Regions from separate parts of the Amycolatopsis granulosa genome, predicted to be linked through region 2. Evidence: riboswitches for the same ligand, from Rfam matches in the RefSeq annotation. Region 2 holds a riboswitch; each other region holds the start of a gene.
The links. A riboswitch is a leader RNA that binds a small molecule or an ion and turns the genes downstream of it on or off. The one in region 2 is predicted to bind S-adenosylmethionine.

Region 1 (4,431 bases), 2.5 Mb from region 2:
TCACCAAGCGCAACGGCAAGGAGACCGGCCGGGAGCAGCTGTCGGCCAAGGTGGTGCTCGAGGCCAAGCCGAAGATCGTCCGGGTCGGCACCAAGCAGCCGGTGGTCAGCGACGGCTCCGTCTGGGACGCCATCGCCAGGTGCGAGTCCGGCGGCAACTGGTCGATCAACTCCGGCAACGGCTACTACGGCGGCCTGCAGTTCAACAAGAGCACGTGGGACGCCTACGGCGGCGACCAGTACGCGGCCTACCCCCACCAGGCCACGCGTGAACAGCAGATCGCGGTGGCGACCAAGGTCCGCGACTCCCGCGGCGGCTACGGCGCCTGGCCCGTCTGCGGCGCCAAGGCCTCCGGCTGACCCCGTCAGCACACCCATGATGCCCCCGGCCACCGGCCGGGGGCATCTGATTTTTCCGGCGCACTACCATCACGCGAGTGACCGCACTGCTCGGACCAGCCGAGATCCGTGGCTTGGCCGCCGAGCTGGATGTCCGCCCCACGAAGAAGCTCGGCCAGAACTTCGTCCACGACCCGAACACGGTCCGCCGCATCGTGGACCTCTCCGGCGTCGGCCCGGGCGATCACGTCCTCGAGGTCGGTCCCGGTCTCGGCTCGCTGACCCTCGGGCTGCTCGGCTCGGGTGCGCGGCTGACCGCGGTCGAGATCGACCCGGTCCTCGCGCGGCGCCTGCCCGCGACCGTCGCGGAGCGCGCCTCGGGGGCCGCGGAGAGGTTCACCGTCCGCACCCAGGACGCCCTGAAGCTGAGGGCCACCGACCTCGCGGACCAGCCGACGCACCTGGTCGCCAACCTGCCGTACAACGTCGCCGTCCCGGTGGTCCTGCACCTGCTGGCCGAGCTGCCGTCGCTGGCGCACGGCCTGGTGATGGTCCAGACCGAGGTCGCCGACCGGATGGCCGCGGGACCGGGCAGCCGCATCTACGGCGTGCCGAGTGTGAAGCTCGCCTGGTACGGCCCGGCCCGCAAGGTCGCGCCGGTGCCGCGCGCGGTGTTCTGGCCGGTGCCCAACGTCGATTCCGCGCTCGTCGCGTTCGAGCGGTCGGCGGAACCGGCGTCGGGCGCGGACCGGGACGAGGTGTTCGCGGTCGTCGACGCCGCCTTCGCCCAGCGCCGCAAGACCCTGCGGGCCGCGTTGTCGTCCTGGGCGGGGTCCGCCGAGCGGGCCGAGGCGATCCTGCGCGCGGCGGGTGTCGACCCACGCACCCGCGGTGAGCAGCTCGGGGTGCGGGACTTCGCGAAGATCGTCGAGAGCAAGTCCTTACCACCGTTGGTGTGATCTCGCACCCTGATCCGGACCTGGGACTTGCCAAGAAGATACGAGGTCCGCTGTACTCTTTGAGGTATCCATCCCGAGCGGCTGAGAGACCTGGCTCGCCGAAGCCGCAGCAACCACCCCAACCGGGGGGCAGGTGCTAACGCCAGGACCGATGGAGGATTCTTGTGTATCGCATGCTGCTCACGAGGCGCCGCGTCGTCGACGAATGTCGTCGCACGGTCTGTGCGTGTCGTCGCTGACCGCTTCTCTTTTCCTCACCGTTTCCTGACTTCGCTTGACCGTCCTCTGTAGACGGTCGCCTTGGTGTGCGGTCGGCGCGTTCGCGCCCGTTGTGCTGGAGCCCTTCGTGATCACTGTCGAAAACCTGACCAAGTCCTTCCCCGGTGCCGCCAAGCCCGTTCACGCCCTGCGGGACGTGAGCGTCGAGGTGCCCGCCGGCGCCCTGTTCGGCGTCGTCGGTCCCGCCGGCTCCGGCAAGTCCACCCTGACCCGGTGCATCGCCCTGCAGGAGAGACCCGACCGCGGGACCGTCCGCCTGGACGGGCTGAACACCACCGGCCTGGACGGGCGGAAGCTGCGCGAGGTGCGCCGCCAGGTGGCGGTGCTGGACGCGCAGCCCGTGCTGCACGCCGACCGCACGGTCGCCGGCAACGTCGCGGCCCCGCTGGAGCAGCTGGGCCTGGAGGGCCCGCAGCGCCGGAGCCGCGTCGGCCGTCTGCTCGACCTGGCCGGCCTCACGCAGCGCGCGGCGCAGCGCCCGGTCGAGCTGACCCCCGGCCAGCGCCGCCGGGTCGCGCTCGCGCGGTCGCTCGCCGCCGGTCCGGCCGTGCTGCTGGCTGACGACCCGACCGCGGGTGTCGGCGCCGAGGAGGCCGGTTCCGTGCTGGCCGTCCTCGATCGCGCCCGTGCGGAGCTGGGCGTCACCGTGCTGCTCGCCACCCAGGACGGCGCCGCGGTGCGGCGGGTCTGCGACGGCGTGGCCGTGCTGGAGGACGGACGGCTCGTCGAGCAGGGCACCGTGCTCGAACTGCTGTCCACCCCGGGCAGCAAGGTCGCGCAGACCCTGCTGCCCGCGATCGACACCCCGCGGACCCAGTCGTCGCGGTACGACCGGTCGGTCGACGTGGTGCTGATCGGGTTCGCGGCCGTCGGTGCGCTGCTGCCGGAGGCCGCTGCCCGGTTCGACGTCGAGCTGGCCACCATCGGCGGCGGGCTGACCCGCGTCGGCGACACCCCGGTGGCCCGGTTCCGCGTCGGCGTCAACGGCAGCCAGGCCGACGCGGCACTGGCGTGGATCGCCGACCGCGGCGCCCACGTGGTGCACCCGAAGGAGGGCCCGAAGAGCATCGTCGCGGCCTGACCGGCTGGCGGTACCGGGGGCGTCCCGTGAACGGGACGCCCCTTCCGCCGGACTCACCGTCCGCGGACGAGGGCGCCGGCCGCGATCGAACCCACCGCGACGATCCCGGCGGCCCAACCGTTCGCGACCGCGAAGCCGTGCACCGTCGCGGCGGGCAGTCCGAGGCCGGCGGCGGAGGCGGTCGCGCTCGCCGCGATCGTGTTCAGCGACGCGGTGCCCAGCGAGGCACCCACCTGCTGCGAGGTCGTGACGAACGCCGACGCCACCCCGGAATCCTTCGGTGCCACGCCGGCGGTGGCGATGTTCATCACGGTCGGCATGGCCAGCCCGGCCCCGGCCCCCAGCACCAGTTCCGCGGGCAGGATCAGGCTCCAGTACGAGGTGCCCACCGACAGCTGGGTCAGCACGGCGAGCCCGGCGGCCAGCAGCAGGAGGCCGATCACCAGCAGCGGCCGCGGCCCGGTCCGCGGGATGAGCCGCCGGGTCAGCACCGTCGAGACGGTGATGTTGGCCAGCAGGAACGGCAGGAACGCCAGGCCCGCACCGAACGCGCCGAACCCCATGATCCCCTGCAGCTGGTAGGTGAGGAACAGGAACATCCCGAACATCCCGAAGGCCGCGAGCGCGATCGTCAGGAAGCCGGCGGAACGGGTCCGGTCGGTCAGGACGTGCAGTGGCAGCAGTGGGTTGCCGGCCTTGGCCTGCCGGAGCACGAACGCGCCCAGCAGCACCACCGCGCCGGCGACCGAGCCGAGCACGACGGCCGAACCCCAGCCGCGCGTGGCGGCCTCGGACAGTCCGTAGACCAGCCCGGCGATTCCGGCGCTGCCCAGGAGCCCGCTGAACCAGTCCAGCCGCGCCGACCGGTGGCCGGGCACCGTGGGCAGCACGAAGGCGCCCGCGACCGCGGCGACGATCGCGATGGGCAGGTTCACGTAGAGGCACCAGCGCCACGACGCGTACTCGGCCAGCGCGCCACCGGCCAGCAGACCGAGCGCGCCGCCGGACATCATGATCGCGCTGAAGACCCCGAACGCCCTGGCCCGTTCCCTGGCCTCGGTGAAGGTGGTCGTCAGCAGCGAGAGGGTCGACGGGGCGAGCAGTGCGGCGAACACCCCTTGGGTCGCGCGGGCGGCGATCAGCAGGCCCGGGCCGGCGGCCATCCCGCCGATCGCCGAGGCGGCGGCGAAGCCGAGCGCGCCCACGATCAGCGTGTTCTTGCGGCCCAGCCGGTCGGCCAGGCGGCCGCCGAGCAGGAGCAGGCCGCCGAACGCCAGGGTGTACGCGCTGATCGTCCACTGCCGGGCCGCGTCGGACATGCCGAGGTCGGCCTGGGCGGTGGGCAGCGCGATGTTGACGATCGTGGTGTCGATGATGACCAGGAGCTGGGCGAGCCCGACGACGGCGAGTGCCAGCCATCTCCGGGTGTCCGTGGGCGCCGGTGCGGGCGCCGCAGTGGTAGTGGTCATGGGAGAAACCCCCTGGTGGAGAAGTGGGTTAGACTGAGAAGACCATTGCTAGTCGGCCGACAAGTAATGGCGCTGACGGCACCGTATGCTCATTGCTAGCCGGTCGTCAAGCAAGTTTGTGGATTCCTCAGGAAGGACGGCCATGGCGGGGCGGCGGACCGACACGCGCGAGCGCATTCAGCAGGTCGCGCTGGACCTGTTCGTGGAGCATGGCTACGAGAAGACGTCGTTGCGGGAGATCGCGGAGCACCTCGGCGTGACGAAAGCCGCGCTCTACTACCACTTCCGCACGAAGGAGGACATCG
Region 2 (4,431 bases):
TCGCGATCGTCTGCGGCGCTGTCCTGCTGCTGTTGCGGCTGCTGCGGGCCGGGCCACGGCTGTCGGCCGGATTGGCCGGAGTGGCTCTTGCCGGGTTCGTCGTCCTGGCGGGTGGGGAGCCGAGCGTCCTGCGTGCCGCGGTAATGGGCGCGATCGCGCTCCTGGCACTGGCGCTGGGTCGGGAGCGGTCGGTCGTGCCGGCGCTGGCCGCGGCCACGGGGGCGCTCGTGGCCTGGGATCCGGCGATGGCCGTGAGTTTCGGCTTCGCGTTGTCGGTGATCGCGACGGCCGGGCTCGTGCTGCTGGCGCCGTGGTGGGCGGAAGTCCTCCAGCGCCGGGGAGTTCCGCCGGGCGTCGCCGAAGGGCTCGCGATCCCGGCGGCGGCGTTCGTGGTGACCGCGCCGGTGGTGGCCGGCATGGCCGGGCAGCTGAGCGTGGTCAGTGTGGCGGCGAACGTGCTCGCCGCGCCCGTGGTCGCTCCCGCGACCGTGTTCGGGGTGCTCGCGACGGTCGCCGCCGTCGTGTGGCCCTCCGGCGGTGAGGTGGTTGCGCGTCTGGCGGGTCCGGAGGCGGGATGGCTGATCGTCGTCGCGCGTCGGGCGTCGGAGGTGCCCGGAGCGGTATTGCCGTGGCCCGGCGGCTGGTGGGGCGGCTTGCTGGCCTTGGTGGTCGCGACCGCTGTGGTGCTGGCCCTGCGTAGGCGGGGCCTGCGGGTGCTGCTGGCGTTGATCCTGGTCGGCGCGCTGCTCATCGTCGTGCCGGGCAAGGTCATCGCACCCGGGTGGCCGCCGGCGCGCTGGACGGTCGTCGCGTGTGACGTCGGTCAGGGGGACGCGCTCGTGCTGGCTACCGGGGAACCGGGACGAGCGGTCGTGGTGGACGCCGGTCCGGAACCGGGCCCGGTGGACCGGTGCCTGGACCGGCTCGGGATCGAGCGGGTGCCGCTGGTGATGTTGAGCCACCTGCACGCCGACCACATCGGCGGGCTGGACTCGGTGTTCGAGGGCCGAACGGTGGGGGCGGTCGCGGTCGGGCCCGGCCGGCAGCCGGACTGGGCGTGGCGGCAAGTCGGCCAGATCGCGATGCGCCACCGTGTCCCCCTGCTCGAACTGGAACCGGGACGGCGGCTGGAGTGGCCCGCGCTGACCCTGGAGGTACTGGGGCCCGGATACGTGTCCGAAGAGGAGGACGACGACGGAACACAGATCAACAACGGCTCGGTCGTACTGCGCGCGGGCACACCGGCGGGCCGTGTGCTGCTGACAGGTGACGTGGAATTGGCCGCACAGGCCGACCTGCTCGCCTCGGGCGCGGACTTGCGCGCCGACGTCATCAAGGTCCCGCACCACGGCAGCAGGTTTTCACTGCCGCAGTTCCTCGCCGCGGTGTCCGCGCGGCTGGCGCTGGTCAGCGTGGGTTCGGGCAACCGCTACGGCCACCCGAACCGCACGACACTCGACACCCTGACCGCGGACGGCGCGCTCGTCGCCCGTACGGACACCGACGGCGACACCGCGGTGATCCCCGATCAGTCCGGCCCCGCCGTGGTGCGCCGGGGAAAGTGAGGTGAACCGTGATCAGAGACCGAGAGCCTCGTGCACGGCCGCCGCCGACGGCGGGACCGTCGCCTTCGGCCCGACCTCGTTCTCGATCGCGTCCAGGGTCTTCAGGCCATCGCCGGTAATCAGGAGGACGGTCTCGGCGTCCGGGTCGATCTTGCCGGCCTCGATGAGCTTCTTCGCCGTCGCGACGGTGACCCCACCGGCGGTCTCGGTGAAGATGCCCTCGGTGCGGGCCAGCAGGCGGATGCCCTCGACGACCTCGGCGTCGGTCACGTCCTCGATCGCGCCGCCGGTGCGGCGGACCGTGTCGAGCACGTAGGGGCCGTCGGCCGGGTTGCCGATCGCCAGGGAGCGGGCGATGGTGTCCGGCTTCACCGGCTGGACCACGTCGTGACCGTTGCGGAAGGCCGTGGAGACCGGCGAGCAGCCGGCCGCCTGGGCACCGAAAACCTTGTACGGGGTGTCGTCGACCAGGCCGAGCTTGGCGAACTCGCGGAAACCCTTGTCCACCTTGGTCAGCTGCGAGCCCGAGGCGATCGGCACGACGATCTGCTGCGGGATCCGCCAGCCGAGCTGCTCGGCGACCTCGTAGGCCAGCGTCTTCGAGCCCTCGGAGTAGTAGGGGCGCACGTTGACGTTCACGAACGCCCAGTTCTCGTGCTCGGCAGCGAGCTCGGTGGCCAGGCGGTTGACGTCGTCGTAGTTGCCGTCGACCGCGACGAGGTTGCCGTCGTAAACCGCGGTGGTCAGGACCTTCGCGCGCTCGAGCGAGGACGGGATCAGCACGACGGACTGCCATCCGGCGCGGGCCGCGGCCGCGGCGACAGCGTTGGCCAGGTTGCCGGTGGACGGGCAGGCCAGGGTGTCGAACCCGAACTCGCGGGCGGCGGCGAGGGCGACGGCGACGACCCGGTCCTTGAACGAGTGGGTGGGGTTGCCGGTGTCGTCCTTGACCCAGAGGCTCTTCACGCCGAGAGCCTTCGCGAGCCGGTCGGCCTTCACCAGCCTGGTACAGCCCGGCTCGGTGTTCGGGATCTCCTCGACGTTCGAGGGCACCGGGAGCAGCTTCTTGTAGCGCCAGATGTTGCGCGGGCCGGCCTGGATGTCCTCGCGGCGCACACGGCCGAAGTCGTAGGCAACCTCGAGCGGCGAGAAGTCCTCGGCGGAGACGAACTCCGGGGCGAGCGGCTGGCGGTGGCCCTCTTCCTTGGAGACCAGTTCCACGGCCGGGCCGAGGTCGACGGTGCGGCGGGTGGTGGTCGAATCGAGGGCTGCGGTCATCGCGAGGTTCCTTTCCTCATCTGTCCCGCTGACGCGGGCCGGAATTGGCACCGTGATCGCCAGCTACCTCGCGGAATCGAGATGACAGGCTGACGCCGGTTGCCGGGGCTTCGTCGGGCCGTTCCCTCTGCCCCTCTGGATGAGCGGTATTCGGTTGTGGTGGCTGTCGCCCTCGGGCGATGCCTGGATCACAACATACGGCACGCCGCTCCGGCCACGCCATGCCCCTGCGGGTTTCATCACGCTCCGGAGCTGTCGGTGGCTCGTGGCAGGATTCGGGACGTGACCGCGTCGGCAACCACGTCCGCCCCCCTGCAGCTCGTCCTCGGCGAGGAGGAGCTGCTCGTCGAGCGAGCCGTCCGGAACGTGCTGGAGCAGGCCCGCCGGGACGACCCGACGGCCGAGCTGACGAAGGTCCGCGCGCCCGACGTGACGCCACCCGCCCTGGCCGAGCTGGTCAGCCCGTCGCTGTTCAGCGAAGGCCGGGTGATCGTGCTCGACGGTGCGCAGGACATCGGTCAGGAACTGGCCGACGCGGTGCTCGCGTACGCGAAAATGCCGGCCGACGGGGTCGTCCTCGTCGTCGTCCACACCGGCGGCGGCCGCAGCAAGGCCGCCAAGGCCCTGCCGGCGGCCCTGCGCAAGGCGGGAGCCGAGGTCACCGAGTGCCCGAAAATCACCCGGCCGGCGGACCGGGAGTCGTTCGTCCGCAACGAGGTCCGGCAGGCCGGGGGCAAGATCGACCCCGCGGGTGTCGCGGCCCTGATCGATGCCGTGGGGTCGGACCTGCGCGAGCTGGCCGCGGCCGCGTCGCAGCTGGTGGCGGACTCCGGGGGCCGGGTCGACGAGGAAGCGGTGCGCCGGTACCACCGGGGCCGGGCGGACGTGACCGGCTTCGCCGTTGCCGAGAAGGCCGTCGCGGGGGAGCGTGGCGCGGCCCTGGAGGCGATGCGGTGGGCGCTGCAGATCGGCGTCGCGCACGTCCTGATCGCCGACGCCCTCGCCGACGCGGTGCGCACCATCGCGCGAGTGTCCGCGGCAGGCCGCGGCAACCCGAACCAGATGGCCGGCGAGCTGGGCATGCCGCCGTGGAAGATCCGCAAGGCCCAGGGGCAGTCCCGCGGCTGGACGCAGGCCGGCCTCGCTGAGGCGATGGCCGTGGTGGCGCGAGTGAACGCCGAGGTCAAGGGCCAGGCCGCGGACCCCTCGTACGCCCTCGAACGGGCCGTCCTGGAACTCGCCTCGGCCCGCGACAAGCGCTGATCAGACGATCAGTGGCGCCGGGCGCTGGGGAATCAACCCCATGACCGGCCTGCGGGGCAGGTTGCTCGCGACGTGCGCTGGGGGTGCTGCGGTGCGCATCGAGGGCGGCGCTTGCGCCGGGCACTGTGGCCGGGCGTGCGGGAGCCGCTGGTGTCGTGTGCTGGGGCAGGTAGCAGGGGCGGGCCTTGCCGGGATCCGCTCGCGACGAGCGCTGGGGGCTGGCGCTGACGTGCGCCCCGGTGGGCGCTGCTCGTGTCGTGTCCAGGGAGGCCTGCCGGCGTCCTTCCCGGGGAGCCGCTGGGACCGGCGCCGGGTGGTCGCTGTG
Region 3 (4,431 bases), 520 kb from region 2:
GGCACCGTGCAGGCCAGCCCGTTCGGCCTGGCGCTGATGGCGGCGACCGTCGCGCGGGGCGGTGCGGTGACACCGCGGCTGTGGCAGGAGCTGGCGACCCAGGTGAACACCGGTTACCAGCCGCCGGCGGCGCCGGTGATCGCCGCGCTGCGCACGATGATGCGCGAGGTGGTCACCGGCGGCACCGCGACCGGCCTGCGGGGCGCCGGTGCCGTGTACGGCAAGACGGGGACGGCCCAGTTCGGCGACGGCAGCCGGGCCAACGGGTGGTTCGCCGGCTACCGGGACGACGTGGCGTTCGCGGTGCTGCTGGTGGGTGCGGACTCGTCGAAGCCGGCGGTGGACGTCTCGTCGGTGTTCCTGGGCGGCCTGGGCTGACGTGTCGGCGGCCGCCGACGGGTGCGGCCGTTACCGTGGGCGGGTGGAGACGATCGCGCTGGCCGAGGTGGCCGCGGTGCTCGCCGATCCGAGCCGGGCGGCGATGTGCCTGGCGCTGCTCGACGGGCGTGCGTGGACGGTCGGTGAGCTGGCCCGTTCGGCCGGGGTGGCCCCGTCCACGGCGAGTGAGCACGTCGCGCGCCTGGTGACGGCCGGGTTCGTCGTGGGCGTGCGGCAGGGGCGGCACCGGTACGTGCGGATCGGCGACCCGCGGGTGGCCGACCTGATCGAGCACCTGGCGCAGCACGCGCAGCACCGGGCGCCCACGGGCCTGCGGGACGGACTGCGCGTGCGCCGGCTGGCGTTCGCCCGCACCTGCTACGACCACCTCGCCGGCACCGTCGGGGTCGCCCTGCACGACGGGATGCTGCGGACCGGGCTGATCTCGGCCGGATCGGGTCTGGCGCTGACGCCGCACGGCCGGGCCGTGCTGGACCAGCTGGGCGTCGGGGTACCAGCCGGGGGCCGCCGCCCGCTGCTCCGCGGATGCCTGGACTGGACGCAGCGGCGCGACCACCTGGGCGGGGCGCTGGCGGCGGCGTTGTTCGCGCACGGTGTCGGGGCGGGCTGGTTCGAGCGGCGGCCGGACCGGGCGGTGCACGTGACCGCCGCGGCCGCGGAGCCGCTGGCGCGGCTGGGCGTGCGGCTGCCGGGCGCCGCGTGATGCGGAACCGGTCCGCCGCTCCGCGCCGCACCTCCGTCCTGCCCGGCTCGTCCCGATGAGGTTCGCCATCCGGGTGAAGCCGGGATCCCGGCGGGATCGCGTGGGCGGCACCTGGGAGGGTTCGCGCGGCCGGGCACTCGTCGTCGCCGTGCGCGCACCCGCCGTCGAGGGCAGGGCGAACGAGGCGGTGCGCAAGGTGCTCGCCGCGGCACTCGGCGTGCGCGCCCGCGATCTCGTTGTCGTGCAAGGGGAACGCGGCCGGGACAAGCTGATCGAGCTCACTTCCGACCCGCCCGGCGCGGCCGAGCGTCTCGCTTCCCTATTCTGAATGCCTGACGAAACCGGGCAGGGGAGGTGCGGGTGGGCGAGCTGCCGGTCGTGCTGGGGCTGGGCGCCGCCGTCCTGCTCGCCGCGGTGCTCGCGGTCCGCCTCTCCACCCGGCTGGGCCTGCCGTCGCTGTTGCTGTACCTCGCGATCGGCGTACTGCTCGGCGAATCCGGGTTCGGCATCCGCTTCGCCGACCCGTTCCTGACCCAGGCTCTGGGCCTGGCCGCCCTGGTCATGATCCTCGCCGAGGGCGGCCTCACCACCCGGTGGACGGCGGTGCGGCCCGCCCTCGCCCAGGGCGTCGCACTGTCCACAGTGGCGGTCGGGCTGAGCATCGCCATCACCGGTCCGGCCCTGCACTGGCTGCTCGGACTGGACTGGCGGACGGCGTTGCTGTGGGGTGCGGTCCTCTCCTCCACCGACTCGGCGGCGGTGTTCTCCGTGCTGCGCGGTGTCGGCGTGCCCAGACGCCTCGCCGGCGCACTGGAACTGGAGTCCGGCATCAACGACGCGCCCGCGTACATGGCGGTGGTCGTGCTGGCCGAGGGCACCCGCTTCGACTGGTCGCTGCCGCTGCTGGTGGTGTACGAGCTCGCCGCGGGTGTCGTGCTCGGGCTGCTGCTCGGGTTCGCCGGGGGATGGGCGCTGCGCCGGGCCGCGCTGCCGGCCACCGGCCTGTATCCACTTGCGACGGTCGCGGTGTGCGTGGTGGCCTACTCGTCCGGTCAGCTGCTGCACGCCTCCGGTCTGCTCGCCACCTACGTCACCGCGGTCGTGCTGGGCAACTCGCGGCTGCCGCATCGCTCGGACACCCTGTCCTTCGCCGAGGGGCTCGGCTGGCTCGCCCAGATCGGGTTGTTCGTGCTGCTGGGCCTGTTCGCCTCACCGGAACGGCTGCTGGAGTCGATCGTGCCCGGCCTGATCGCCGCCGGCGTCGTCCTGGTGGTCGCCCGCCCGGTGTCGGTGCTCATCGCGCAGCTGCCGTTCCAGGTGCCGTTGCGCGAACAGGTCTTCGTGGCCTGGGCCGGGCTGCGCGGGGCCGTGCCGATCGTGCTGGCGATGATCCCGCTCGCCCGGCAGGTGCCCGGCGCGCAACGGCTCGTCGACGCGGTGTTCGTGCTGGTCATCGTGCTCACCCTGGTGCAGGGCCTCTCGCTCGGCCCGCTCGCGCGGCTGCTCCGGCTGTCCGCCGCGGCCGAGCCGAAGGAGATCGAGGTCGACGCGGCGCCGCTGGACGAGCTGCAGGCCGAACTGCTCCAGGTCAAGATCGCGCCCGGCTCCCGGCTGCACGGGGTGTACCTGTCGGAGCTGCGGCTGCCGGCCGGGGCCTCGCTGAGCCTGATCGTCCGCGACGGCCGCAGCTTCCCGCCCGGGCGCACCGACCGGCTGCAGCGCGGCGACCAGATCCTGATCGTGAGCACCGAATCCGCGCGGGAGGCGGCCGAGCGCCGGATCCGCGCGGTGGACCGGGCCGGGCCGCTGGCCCGCTGGATGGGCGAGTCCGGGAAGTGAGACCCGCTGGCGCGGTGCGGACCGGATCCGCTACGGTGTCGCGGTAGGTCATGAGTGCCAGCGCCAAGCCCCGGCTCGCTGGCCGGCAACCCTCCTTCCGCGGTGGGGTGCCCCGGGTGAGGACCTGGCTCGTCGCGCAGTGCGGCGGGCAAGCGCGGACCCCCTGCGGGTCCCCGGACCCGAGGAGCCTCGATGACTCTCGCTCTCGATCGCGTCACCACCCCGGCCGTCACCGCTGCCGCCGCCGTCCCCCTGGTCACCGGTGGTCAGCTCGGCTACGCCAACCTCGACCACGCCGCCAGCGCTCCCTGCCTGGAGCCGGTGCGGCGCGCGGTGGACGAGTTCCTGCCCCACTACGCCAGCGTGCACCGCGGCGCCGGGTTCGCCTCGCAGGTGTCCACAAAGGTCTACGAGCGCACCCGCGAGGTGCTGCGCCGGTTCACCGGTGCCCGCACCGGCGACGCGGTCGTGTTCACCCGCAACACCACCGATGCGCTGAACCTGCTGGCCCGCAGCCTGCCGCGGCACACGTCGGTGGTGGTGTTCGACACCGAGCACCACGCGGCGCTGCTGCCGTGGCGCGGGCCCCACGTGCGGCGGATCGCGCTGCCGAACACCCGGCTCGCCGCCGTGTCCGCAGTGGACAGTGCACTCGCGGCGTGCCCGGAGGGGCCGCGGCTGGTGGTCGTGACCGGCGCGTCGAACGTGACCGGCGAACTGCTGCCGGTGGCCGAGATCGCGGCGGTGGCCCGCCGCCACGGCGCGCGCATCGCGCTGGACGGCGCCCAGCTCGCCCCGCACCGGCCGATCTCGCTGCGGGAACTCGACGTGGACTACGTCGCGCTCTCCGGTCACAAGCTGTACGCGCCCTACGGTGCCGGTGCGCTCGTCGGCCGCGCGGACTGGCTGCGCGCCGCGGATCCGTACCTGGCCGGCGGTGGGGCGACGAAAGCGGTGCGCCGCGACGGCGACCGCCTCGGCGTCGCCTGGCAGACCGGTACCGAGCGGCACGAGGCCGGCTCGCCCAACACCGTCGGGGTGTACGCGCTGGGCGTGGCGTGCGAGCAGCTGGCGGCCTCCTGGGACGCGGTGACCGCGCACGAGCAGCAGCTGCTGGAGCGGCTCACCCGCGGCCTCGCGGCCGTGCCCGGGCTGGCGGAGCTGCGCCTGTTCGACGGCGCCGCCGAGCGGGTCGGCACCGTCGCTTTCGTGCTCGACGGGTTCGACCCCGGCTGGGTGGCGGCGGTCCTGTCGGCCGAGTACGGCATCGGTGTGCGCGACGGCGCGTTCTGCGCCCACGTCGCGACCCGGCGGCTGGTGGCACGCACCGGGGGCGCGGGACAGCAGGCACTGCGGGTGAGCCTCGGCCTGGGCACCACCGCCGAGCACGTGGACCGGCTGCTGACCGCGCTGCGGCAGATCGTCGCCCGCGGTGCCCGCTGGACCTACGCGGTGACCGACGGCCGGTGGGCGCCCAGCCCCGACCCGCG

Region 1: it holds a riboswitch for S-adenosylmethionine, as region 2 does, so the genes downstream of both, FHX45_RS20285 (methionine ABC transporter ATP-binding protein) here and thrC (threonine synthase) in region 2, are expected to answer to the same signal.
Region 3: it holds a riboswitch for S-adenosylmethionine, as region 2 does, so the genes downstream of both, FHX45_RS05570 (aminotransferase class V-fold PLP-dependent enzyme) here and thrC (threonine synthase) in region 2, are expected to answer to the same signal.

What each region holds. Positions count from the first base shown of each region.
Region 1 covers NZ_JAANOV010000001.1:4,122,684-4,127,114, forward strand. Annotated here, with positions in the region: gene FHX45_RS20275 (transglycosylase family protein) at 1-359, shown strand, start outside; gene rsmA (16S rRNA (adenine(1518)-N(6)/adenine(1519)-N(6))-dimethyltransferase RsmA) at 437-1,297, shown strand; SAM riboswitch class I at 1,363-1,455, shown strand; gene FHX45_RS20285 (methionine ABC transporter ATP-binding protein) at 1,644-2,657, shown strand; gene FHX45_RS20290 (MFS transporter) at 2,711-4,126, opposite strand; gene FHX45_RS20295 (TetR/AcrR family transcriptional regulator) at 4,269-4,431, shown strand, end outside.
Region 2 covers NZ_JAANOV010000001.1:1,662,331-1,666,761, reverse strand. Annotated here, with positions in the region: gene FHX45_RS08010 (ComEC/Rec2 family competence protein) at 1-1,565, shown strand, start outside; gene thrC (threonine synthase) at 1,578-2,843, opposite strand; SAM riboswitch class I at 2,857-2,989, opposite strand; gene holA (DNA polymerase III subunit delta) at 3,126-4,106, shown strand.
Region 3 covers NZ_JAANOV010000001.1:1,144,455-1,148,885, reverse strand. Annotated here, with positions in the region: gene FHX45_RS05590 (penicillin-binding transpeptidase domain-containing protein) at 1-378, shown strand, start outside; gene FHX45_RS05585 (metalloregulator ArsR/SmtB family transcription factor) at 422-1,102, shown strand; gene FHX45_RS05580 (DUF167 domain-containing protein) at 1,158-1,430, shown strand; gene FHX45_RS05575 (potassium/proton antiporter) at 1,463-2,941, shown strand; SAM riboswitch class IV at 2,988-3,102, shown strand; gene FHX45_RS05570 (aminotransferase class V-fold PLP-dependent enzyme) at 3,134-4,431, shown strand, end outside.